Regions from separate parts of the Neorhizobium sp. T7_12 genome, predicted to be linked through region 2. Evidence: riboswitches for the same ligand, from Rfam matches in the RefSeq annotation. Region 2 holds a riboswitch; the other holds the start of a gene.
What was found. A riboswitch is a leader RNA that binds a small molecule or an ion and turns the genes downstream of it on or off. The one in region 2 is predicted to bind S-adenosylmethionine.
Positions count from the first base shown of each region.

Region 1: it holds a riboswitch for S-adenosylmethionine, as region 2 does, so the genes downstream of both, C5J26_RS23805 (O-succinylhomoserine sulfhydrylase) here and metA (homoserine O-succinyltransferase) in region 2, are expected to answer to the same signal.

Region 1 covers NZ_PVBK01000014.1:13,492-18,366, reverse strand. Annotated here, with positions in the region: gene C5J26_RS23820 (aspartate aminotransferase family protein) at 1-1,201, opposite strand, end outside; tRNA gene C5J26_RS23815 (tRNA-Gly) at 1,356-1,429, opposite strand; gene C5J26_RS23810 (2'-deoxycytidine 5'-triphosphate deaminase) at 1,483-2,577, opposite strand; SAM riboswitch at 2,651-2,729, shown strand; gene C5J26_RS23805 (O-succinylhomoserine sulfhydrylase) at 2,773-3,957, shown strand; gene apaG (Co2+/Mg2+ efflux protein ApaG) at 4,130-4,522, shown strand; gene C5J26_RS23795 (tannase/feruloyl esterase family alpha/beta hydrolase) at 4,638-4,875, shown strand, end outside.
Region 2 covers NZ_PVBK01000012.1:123,890-128,764, forward strand. Annotated here, with positions in the region: gene C5J26_RS22670 (ABC-F family ATP-binding cassette domain-containing protein) at 1-24, opposite strand, end outside; gene C5J26_RS22675 (thiamine diphosphokinase) at 28-684, opposite strand; gene C5J26_RS22680 (MoxR family ATPase) at 779-1,618, shown strand; SAM riboswitch at 1,670-1,747, shown strand; gene metA (homoserine O-succinyltransferase) at 1,806-2,726, shown strand; gene C5J26_RS22690 (VWA domain-containing protein) at 2,738-3,919, shown strand; gene C5J26_RS22695 (aldose epimerase family protein) at 4,003-4,875, shown strand, end outside.

The sequences.
Region 1 (4,875 bases), on a different contig from region 2:
CCGAGCCGAAGCGGCAGATCACCTGATTGAGGTCGACGTCGTTCAGGATCTCGATCCCCGGCTCGCACGACAGATGTTCGGCAATGATCCGCGCGGCGGAACAGCAACCTTCGACGAGACGGGCGATGCCGTTTCGGCCGAGGTGCTTCATCATTGCCCAGGTCGCGAAGCCGCGTGCTCGCCTCGAAAGCTCCGGCACGTAGTGTGACGGGTCCCGCTCCCCTTCCGCCGCGATGGGGAGGTAGCTGGCAGCGATCGTCATGGCGCGCCGGTGGGCGACTTCGTCCCTTACAATCGCATAGCCGCTGTCATAGGGGGTCTGAAGCCACTTATGGCCATCGGTGGCCCAGCTATCCGCCAACTCCACTCCAGGACAAAGATGCCGGGTCGAAGGAGAAGCCTTGGCCCATAGGCCAAATGCACCATCCACATGTATCCAGGCATCCCTGCCCTTAGCGACCGGGATAAGTTCGGCGAACGGATCAAAGGCCCCTGTGTTGATTTGTCCCGCCTGAAGGATGGCGATCGTTGGACCAGCCGCCTTGTTGACCGCCTCTTCGAAATGCCGGGCAAGAATACGCCCCTGCCTGTCTGTTGCTACCCGGACGACGCGGTCATGCCCAAGCCCCAGAAACTGCAAGGCTGAGAAAACAGTGGTGTGGGCATCGTCACCAACGACAACAGTGATCGGCGGCGCACCGAATAGCCCGTCTGCGTCGGCGTCCCAGCCGGCCCGGCGAAGCACCTCGCCTCTCGCGGCGGCCAGGCAGCTGAAATTAGCCACCGTCGCTCCCGTGACGAAACCCACGGAGCATTGAGCAGGCAGGCCCAGAACCTCAAGGAGCCAGGTGGCTGCCACCTTTTCGAAAGACGCGGCGGCAGGGGACGCGGTGTGATTACCCGCATTCTGTCCCCAGGCGCTTGTCAGGAAGTCTGCCGCCACGCCCATCGGATGCGAGCCGCCGATCACCCAGCCGAAAAAACGCGGGCCGGTCATTCGGTGGAGGCCCGGCTCGGCCTTTTCCACGAGATGAAGAAGGACGTCCTCCATCGCAAGCGTCTCCTCCTGGAGATCTTCGACGAGCGTCGCCAGACATTCCTGGTATTGCAGTTGTGGCCGGTGGAGCTGAGGATCTGCCTGGCGGAACCCGGCGGCCAAATGCGCCGCCTGCGCGAAAAGTGCGTCTATGCCCTCAGCCATGGACCCTACCTCCGTGTCGTCGGGACTGGGCAGCTATCTGCGCCAAGCTACCACACGATGCGCAATTCCCCTAACCTCGCAGTCCCGTCATTGATTGATGGGGCGATAAATGGCCCTTCAGGCTGAAAGGCAGCTGGTGCGTGTGGCGGGAAAATGGAGCGGGTGAAGGGAATCGAACCCTCGTATTCAGCTTGGGAAGCTGCTGCTCTACCATTGAGCTACACCCGCGTCGGTCTGCAGATTTCCAACAGACGGCATCGACTGTCAAGCCGGAGGTGGTGTCAGACGCGAAAATGCTTCGACAGCTTCAGGCCTTGTGCCTGATAGTTCGAGCCGAGGCCTGCGCCGTACATGCCTTCGGGTTTTTCCAGCATGTGTTCGTAGACCAGGCGGCCGACGATCTGGCCGTCTTCGAGGATGAAGGGAACTTCGTGGCTGCGCACCTCGAGCACCGCGCGGCTGCCGCGTCCGCCCGCCGCTTCGTGGCCGAAGCCCGGATCGAAGAAACCGGCATAGTGGACGCGGAATTCGCCGACCAGCGGATCGAAGGGCGTCATCTCGGCGGCATAGAGCGGCGGGACATGCACCGCCTCGCGCGAGACGAGGATATAGAACTCGTCGGGATCGAGGATAAGCTCGTTGCGGCCGCGGCTGTAAAGCGGCTCCCAGAAATCGAAGATGTCGTGCTGCGCCTTCTTGTCGACATCGACGACGGCCGTGTGGTGTTTGCCGCGATAGCCGATCAGGCCGACGCTGTCGCCGGAAAGATCGATCGACAGGGCGATGCCGCCGCCCGAGACATTCGGCTTGGCGGACGCGACCAGGGTTTCGTCGTTGTGGAGTTGCAGAAGGGCCGGCTCGCCAAGCAGCGCGTTGCCGACGCGGAAACGGATCTGCGACAGGCGCGAACCGCGGCGCACCACGATCGGGAAAGTACGCGGCGAGATTTCAAGGTAGAGCGGGCCGGAATAGCCGGCCGGGATCTTGTCGAATTCCTGCGCGTAGTCGGTGATCACGCGGGTAAAGATGTCGAGCCGGCCGGTGGAGCTTTTCGGATTGGCGGAGGCAGACATATTGGCCGGCAGGTCGAGCCGTTCCATCAGCGGCACGATATAGACGCAGCCGGTTTCCAGCACCGCGGCTTCGGAGAGGTCGATCACGTGCAGCTTGAGGCGATCGAGCTTGTCGGAGACGAGGCTCGTCGGGCCCGGCATGAAGCTCGCGCGGACGCGGAATGCCTTGGCGCCGAGGCGCAGGTCGAGGCTGGCGGGCTGAACCTGATCCAGGTCGAGCTCCCGCTCGGAGATCAGCCGTCCACTGTCGAAAAGCGCCGCGATCGCGCGGTCCGCCAAGATTCCTGTTTCGCGAGCCATCATGTCTCTCTCAAGTTTTCGACGCGACAAAACCAAATGCGAGCCATTGACGCAAGCGGGGCGCGGCGCTATGCCAATCTTATCCCGTGGTGATTTGGCCGGTCGGCTTGCAGCCACGTTAAATAAGTGGCTAAAAAGACCGGGTGCGAAACCGGTCTGCTTATGCGACCGGTTTTTTTGTTCTGAAAGAGGACACGCATGACTAACAAATGGCGCCCGGCAACCCAGCTCGTACACGGCGGCACGTTGCGTTCGCAATATGGCGAAACCTCGGAAGCGATCTTCCTGACCCAGGGTTTCGTCTATGACACGTCGGAAGCGGCCGAAGCCCGCTTCAAGGGCGAGACAGACGGCTTCATCTACGCGCGTTACGGCAGCCCCACCAACGACATGTTCGAAAAGCGCATGTGCATGCTGGAAGGCGCCGAAGACGCACGCGCCACCGCCTCGGGCATGGCCGCCGTCACCGCCGCGATCCTCTGCCAGCTGAAGGCCGGCGACCATATCGTCGCGGCCCGCGCCCTGTTCGGCTCCTGCCGCTGGGTGGTCGAGACGCTCGCTCCGAAATACGGCATCGAATGCACCCTGGTCGACGGCCGCTTCCTGGAGAATTGGGAAAAGGCGATCACGCCGAAGACCAAGGTGTTCTTCCTGGAAAGCCCGACCAACCCGACGCTCGAAGTGGTCGATATTGCCGGCGTCGCCAAGCTCGCCAACCAGATCGGCGCCAAGGTCGTCGTCGACAACGTGTTTGCGACCCCGCTCTACCAGAAGCCGCTGGAACTCGGCGCGCATATCGTCGTCTACTCCGCCACCAAGCACATCGACGGCCAGGGCCGCTGCCTCGGTGGCGTCGTGCTGTCCGACAAGGCCTGGATCGACGAGAACCTGCATGACTATTTCCGCCATACCGGTCCGGCGATGTCGCCGTTCAATGCGTGGACGCTGCTGAAGGGCATCGAGACCCTGCCGTTGCGCGTCAAGCAGCAGACGGAAAGCGCTTCGAAGATCGCCGATTTCCTCGCCGAGCAGAAGCAGGTCGCAAAGGTCATCTATCCGGGCCGCAAGGACCATCCGCAGGCCGATATCATCGCCAGGCAGATGAAGGCCGGCTCGACGCTCGTCTGCTTCGAGTTGAAGGGCGGCAAGGAAGCGGCCTTCAAGCTGCAGAACGCGCTGGAAATCGTCAAGATTTCCAACAATCTCGGCGATTCCAAGAGCCTGATCACCCATCCGGCGACAACGACGCACAAGAACCTCACGGACGAGGCCCGGGCCGAACTCGGCATCTCGCCCGGCACCGTGCGCCTGTCGGCCGGTATCGAGGATACCGACGACCTGATCGAGGATTTCGCCCGGGCGCTTTCCAAGGCCGGCGTGTAAGCGTTCGCTTTTCAAGATCGTGGCCGGGGTGGTGGATCGACCAGAAATTCACCATCCCGGTTATCCTTAACTTCAACAAATGCTCACACTCGGTTGTTCAAACCGCGAGATTTCTTGACGTTGCGGCGCCTCTGTACAATATCGAACCAAGTTAGATTTGTTGAGGTGTCGCATGTATCGCGCCCGGACAAGAGATATCGATGTCGCCGTCGAACCCTACTATCTGGAGGAGCAATCCAATCCGGAAGAGAGCCGCTATGTCTGGGGCTATCGCATCGTCATCGAAAACCATTCGACGCTCACCGTGCAGCTGGTGCATCGCTACTGGCACATCACCGACCAGAACGGCATCGTCGACGAAGTCGACGGGCCGGGGGTCGTCGGCGAGCAGCCGCGGCTGAAGCCGGGCGACAGCTACGAATATTCCTCGGGCTGTCCTCTCGACACACCATCCGGCCTGATGTTCGGCCATTACGACATGCAGACCGACGAAGGCGAGACCTTCGAGGTGACGATCCCGGCTTTCTCCCTGGATTCACCGGGCCTGATGCGCGTCCTCAACTAAACCGCGCTACCGACGACAACCTGCAGGTTATGGGTGGCGTCGGTTTTTCTATTTGTTACCCCTCCCCTCCTGCGGCATCTTGACGTGGTCAACCGGTCTTTGGGAGGAGAACTTGATGACACGATCGCTTCAGCGGGCCTTTCTGCTGGCGCCCTGCGCCTTTCTGGCGCTTGCGGCCTTTACCCCGGCACTCGCACAGAACAAGAGCAGTTTCATCGATCAGAAGGACAGGCCGGATTTCACTTCCGCCACCGTGTCACCGCAGATCGCCTGCGGCATGCTGAACGGTCAATCCTTTGCCGAGGTCACGACGCTGAAGGCCGCGCATGTGGCCGGCATGGGAACGGTCCCCG
Region 2 (4,875 bases):
AAGTTTCAGAATTGGGGGCGCCAACAGTCAGGCTCCTGTAAAGTCGTGGGGGCGGGCAAGGATCATGGCCTTGCCCTTCCTCAAATGGAATTCCACCGGGCCTTCTGCAACGTTCGAGACGGTGCGCGAGGAGCCGAAGGGGAGTGAGAAGTTGTCGAGCGGATAACGTGCGCCGATGATATCGAGCCCCTCCAGGTCGGAAAAGCCGATGACCGAAAACAGCGAACCCTTCGGCAGGTCCAGTGTCCTTGTGCCCGGCAGCAGCGGCACGGCCTCCTCGTCGCCCGACGTCAGCAGGATGTCGAGGTCGCGTTCGGCCAGGCTCATGGCGTGAAAGAGATGCTGAAGCGCATGGTCGCTGCGCTCGCCGCCGAGCGCGCCAGCAAGGATCAGCCTTGTCGCGCCGCGTTCGACGGCTTCGGCCGTGGCGATCTCGCCGTCCGTCTCGTTCTTGGCCGGCGGAAAGGCCTGCCGCTCGACGTGCGGGAACTGCGCGATCAGCGCGGCGTCGGAGGAATCGAAATCGCCGACCCAGAGTTCAGGCTTCAAGCCGAGTGCCGACGCATGGCGCATGCCGCTATCGGCCGCAATGAAGCGGCTGCCGGCGATCGTCTCCCGCAGGCGATCGGTGACGCGCAAGTTGCCGCCGAGCAGAATGGTGAAGGTCGAATGGGTCATGCGCATTGCCCATAGCGCAAAGCCGGTGGAAAGGGAAAGCTGTTGCACCGCCTCGGGCGAGCTTTTAGTTTGCGGCGCGTTTACCGATCAGGATCACGAGATGCAGTTTCAGGGTACAGCGGACTATATTGCCGACAAGGATCTCATGGTGGCGGTCAACGCCGCGATCCGGCTCGAACGTCCGCTGCTGGTGAAAGGCGAGCCCGGCACCGGCAAGACCGAGCTTGCGCGGCAGGTCGCCGCCGCCCTCGGGCTCGATCTGATCGAGTGGAGCATCAAGTCCACCACCAAGGCGCAGCAGGGGCTCTACGAATACGATGCCGTCTCGCGGCTGCGCGACAGCCAGCTCGGCGACGAACGCGTCCACGACGTGGCCAACTATATCCGCCGCGGCAAGCTGTGGCAGGCCTTTGCCTCCGACAGGAAGCTCGTCTTGTTGATCGACGAGATCGACAAGGCCGATATCGAGTTCCCGAACGACCTGTTGCAGGAACTCGACCGCATGGAATTCCATGTCTACGAGACCGGCGAGATGGTCCGCGCCAAGGTTCGGCCGATCGTCATCATCACCTCCAACAACGAGAAGGAACTGCCGGACGCCTTCCTGCGCCGCTGTTTCTTCCACTATATCCGCTTCCCGGACGTGGATACGCTCGCCCGTATCGTCGAGGTCCATTATCCCGGCATCAAGCAGGCGCTGGTGCGCAACGCGCTCACCCAATTCTACGAGATTCGCGAGATGCCGGGGCTGAAGAAGAAGCCCTCGACCTCCGAAGCGCTCGACTGGATCCGGCTGCTGGTCTCGGACGATGTCGACCCGTCGGACCTGCGCGGCGACGTCAAGAACGCGCTGCCGAAGTTGCATGGCGCTCTCCTCAAGAACGAGCAGGACGTGCATCTCTTCGAGCGGATGGCCTTCCTGGCGCGGCGGGAGCGGTAAGCGGAAGATTATGCTCCCATTGACGCCGGTCGTAGCAAGGCGTATTTGAACTCCCGAATTCGTGGTGATTTGGCCGGCCGGCTTGCAGCCACGTTAAAAAAGTCGCTAAAGGGCCGCGAGAAGATGTCTTCCCACGGACCGGTCGCGATTTATTTTGCCGCCGGTTTTATTTTTGTTGGGTTGAGACATGCCGATCAAAATTCCCGATACGCTGCCCGCATTCACTACGCTCGTTTCCGAAGGCGTGCGGGTGCTGACCGAAACCATGGCTGTACGGCAGGACATTCGTCCGCTTCAGATCGGGCTCCTCAATCTCATGCCGAACAAGATCAAGACCGAGCTGCAGATGGCGCGCCTCGTCGGCGCCTCGCCGCTGCAGGTCGAGTTCTCGCTGATCCGCGTCGGTGGCCACAAGGCCAAGAACACGTCGGAAGATCACCTCCTGTCCTTCTACGAGACCTGGGAAGAGGTGAAGCACCGCAAGTTCGACGGTTTCATCATCACCGGAGCGCCGATCGAGACGCTTCCTTTCGAAGACGTCACCTATTGGGGCGAGATGAGACAGATCCTCGACTGGACGGCGACCAACGTGCATTCGACCATGAACGTCTGCTGGGGGGCGATGGCGGCGATCTATCATTTCCACGGCGTGCCGAAATACGAGCTCAAGGAAAAAGCGTTCGGCGTCTATCGCCACCGCAACCTCGTGCCGTCTTCGATCTATCTCAACGGTTTTTCGGACGATTTCCAGGTTCCGGTGTCGCGTTGGACGGAAGTCCGCCGCGCCGACATCGAAAAGAACCCGGACCTCGAAATCCTGATGGAATCCGAGGAAATGGGCATCTGCCTGGTGCATGAGAAAGCCGGCAAGCGGCTCTATATGTTCAATCACGTGGAATACGACTCTACCTCGCTGGCCGACGAATATTTCCGGGACGTCAACGCCGGCGTACCGATCAAGATGCCGCATAACTACTTCCCGCATAACGACGATACGCTGACGCCCTTGAACCGTTGGCGCAGCCATGCACATCTTCTGTTCGGCAACTGGATCAACGAGATCTACCAGACGACCCCTTACGACCTGGAGAAGATCGGTACCGAATAGGTTTCGACGCGATGTTCATTCCCTTCTTCCTTCACCTCAAGGAAGCGAAGATTCCGGTGACACTCCGGGAATTCCTCGACCTTCTCGAAGGCATGGAGGAAGGGATCGCGGATTTCGACGTGGAAGCCTTCTACTTTCTCGCCCGCACGGCGCTGGTGAAGGACGAGCGGCATATCGACAAGTTCGACCGGGTCTTTTCGTCCTATTTCCGCGGGCTCGAGGCGGTCTCCGGGGAGCCTGGCCTGGACGTTGCCAGCATCCCCGAAGAATGGCTGCGCAGGCTCACCGAGAAACATCTCACCGACGATGAGAAGAAGCTCGTCGAGGCGCTCGGCGGTTTCGAGAAGCTGATGGAGACCCTGCGCCAGCGGCTGGAGGAGCAGAAGGGCCGGCATCAGGGCGGCTCGAAATGGATCGGCACCGGCGGCACGTCACCTTTCGGCGCTTATGGCTATAATCCGGAAGGTGTGCGGATCGGCCAGGATCAGTCCCGCCATCGCCGGGCGGTAAAAGTGTGGGACAAGCGGGAGTTTGCCGATTTCGACGACAAGGTGGAACTCGGCACCCGCAACATCAAGGTGGCGCTGAAGCGGCTGCGCCGCTGGGTGCGGGAGGGGGCGGTCGAGGAACTCGACCTGGCCGGCACGATCCGTTCCACCGCCGAACACGGTTATCTCGACGTCCAGACCCGGCCGGAACGGCGCAATGCGGTGAAGCTGCTGATGTTCTTCGATGTCGGCGGCTCGATGGACGACCATATCCGGGTGGTCGAGGAGTTGTTCTCGGCAGCCCGCGTCGAGTTCAAGCATATGGAGCATTTCTACTTCCATAACTGCCTTTACGAAGGTGTGTGGAAGGAGAACGGCCGCCGGTCGGAGCGGACGCCGACGCTCGACCTGATCCGCAGCTATGGCGCCGACTACAAGGTGATCTTCGTCGGGGACGCCTCGATGAGCCCCTATGAGATCACCCATGCGGGCGGTTCCGTGGAGCACTGGAACCAGGAGCCGGGCGAGGCTTGGATAAGGCGCGTCACCGAGCATTTCCATCGCTGCGTCTGGTTCAACCCGGTGCCGCAGGACCATTGGAGCCATACGACCTCGATCGGCTTCATGCGGCAGCTGATGACCGAGCGCATGTTCCCGCTGACGCTCGGCGGATTGGAACAGGCGATGCGTGCGCTCACGCGATAGAGCCTTTTTTCTTCTCCACGGCGTTGCGGGTCGCCGCCAAATCGCGCAGGTTGCCGCAAACATATCGGTGGAGGAGCAATCTCATGGCGGACCAGAATTTCGAAGTTTTCGGCACCACGGAAAAGGGCGAAACCGTCTATCGTGTCAGGATCTCCGGCGGCGGGCTCACAGCTAACGTCATCACCTGGGGCGCGGTGATCCAGGACCTCAGGCTGGAAGGCCACCAGCCGCCGCTCGTGCTCGGTTTCGAACGGTTTGAGGATTACCTGAACCATTCCCCTTATTTCGGCGCGACGCCCGGCCGTTCGTCCAACCGTATCGGCGGTGGCCGCTTTACGCTGGACGGAAAGCAATATCAGCTGGAACTGAACGAGCGGGGCGTGACCCATCTCCATGGCGGCTCGGATGGCATCGGCCGCAGCAACTGGACGATCGTCGAGCATACAGCGGATAGGGTCGTGCTGCGGATCACCGATCCCGACGGCCGTGCCGGTTATCCGGGAAACTGCACGGTCACGGCGACTTACCAACTCAAGAGCGACGGCGTTCTTTCCGTCGTCTACCAATCCACCACCGATCAGCCGACGCTCGCCAATATCTGCCAGCATACCTATTTCAATCTCGACGGCCACGAGGATGCGCTCGATCACGACATCATGATCGCCGCCGACCATGTGCTGGTCTTTGATGACAAGCAGGTGCCGACCGGCGAACTGATGGCGGTCGCGGGCACGCCTTTCGACCTGCGCGACATGGGGCCGATGAAGCGGTTCGACGGCGATGCCCAGGTCCTGTTCGATCACAACTTCTGCCTGTCGCCGGAGCGTACCCTCAAGCGTTCCGTGGCCTTGGCACGCAGCATCCATTCCGGCGTGTCGATGGAAGTTCGCACCACCGAGCCGGGCGTGCAGCTCTATGCCGCTTTCAAGCTGTCGCAGATCCCTACAGAAGGCCTC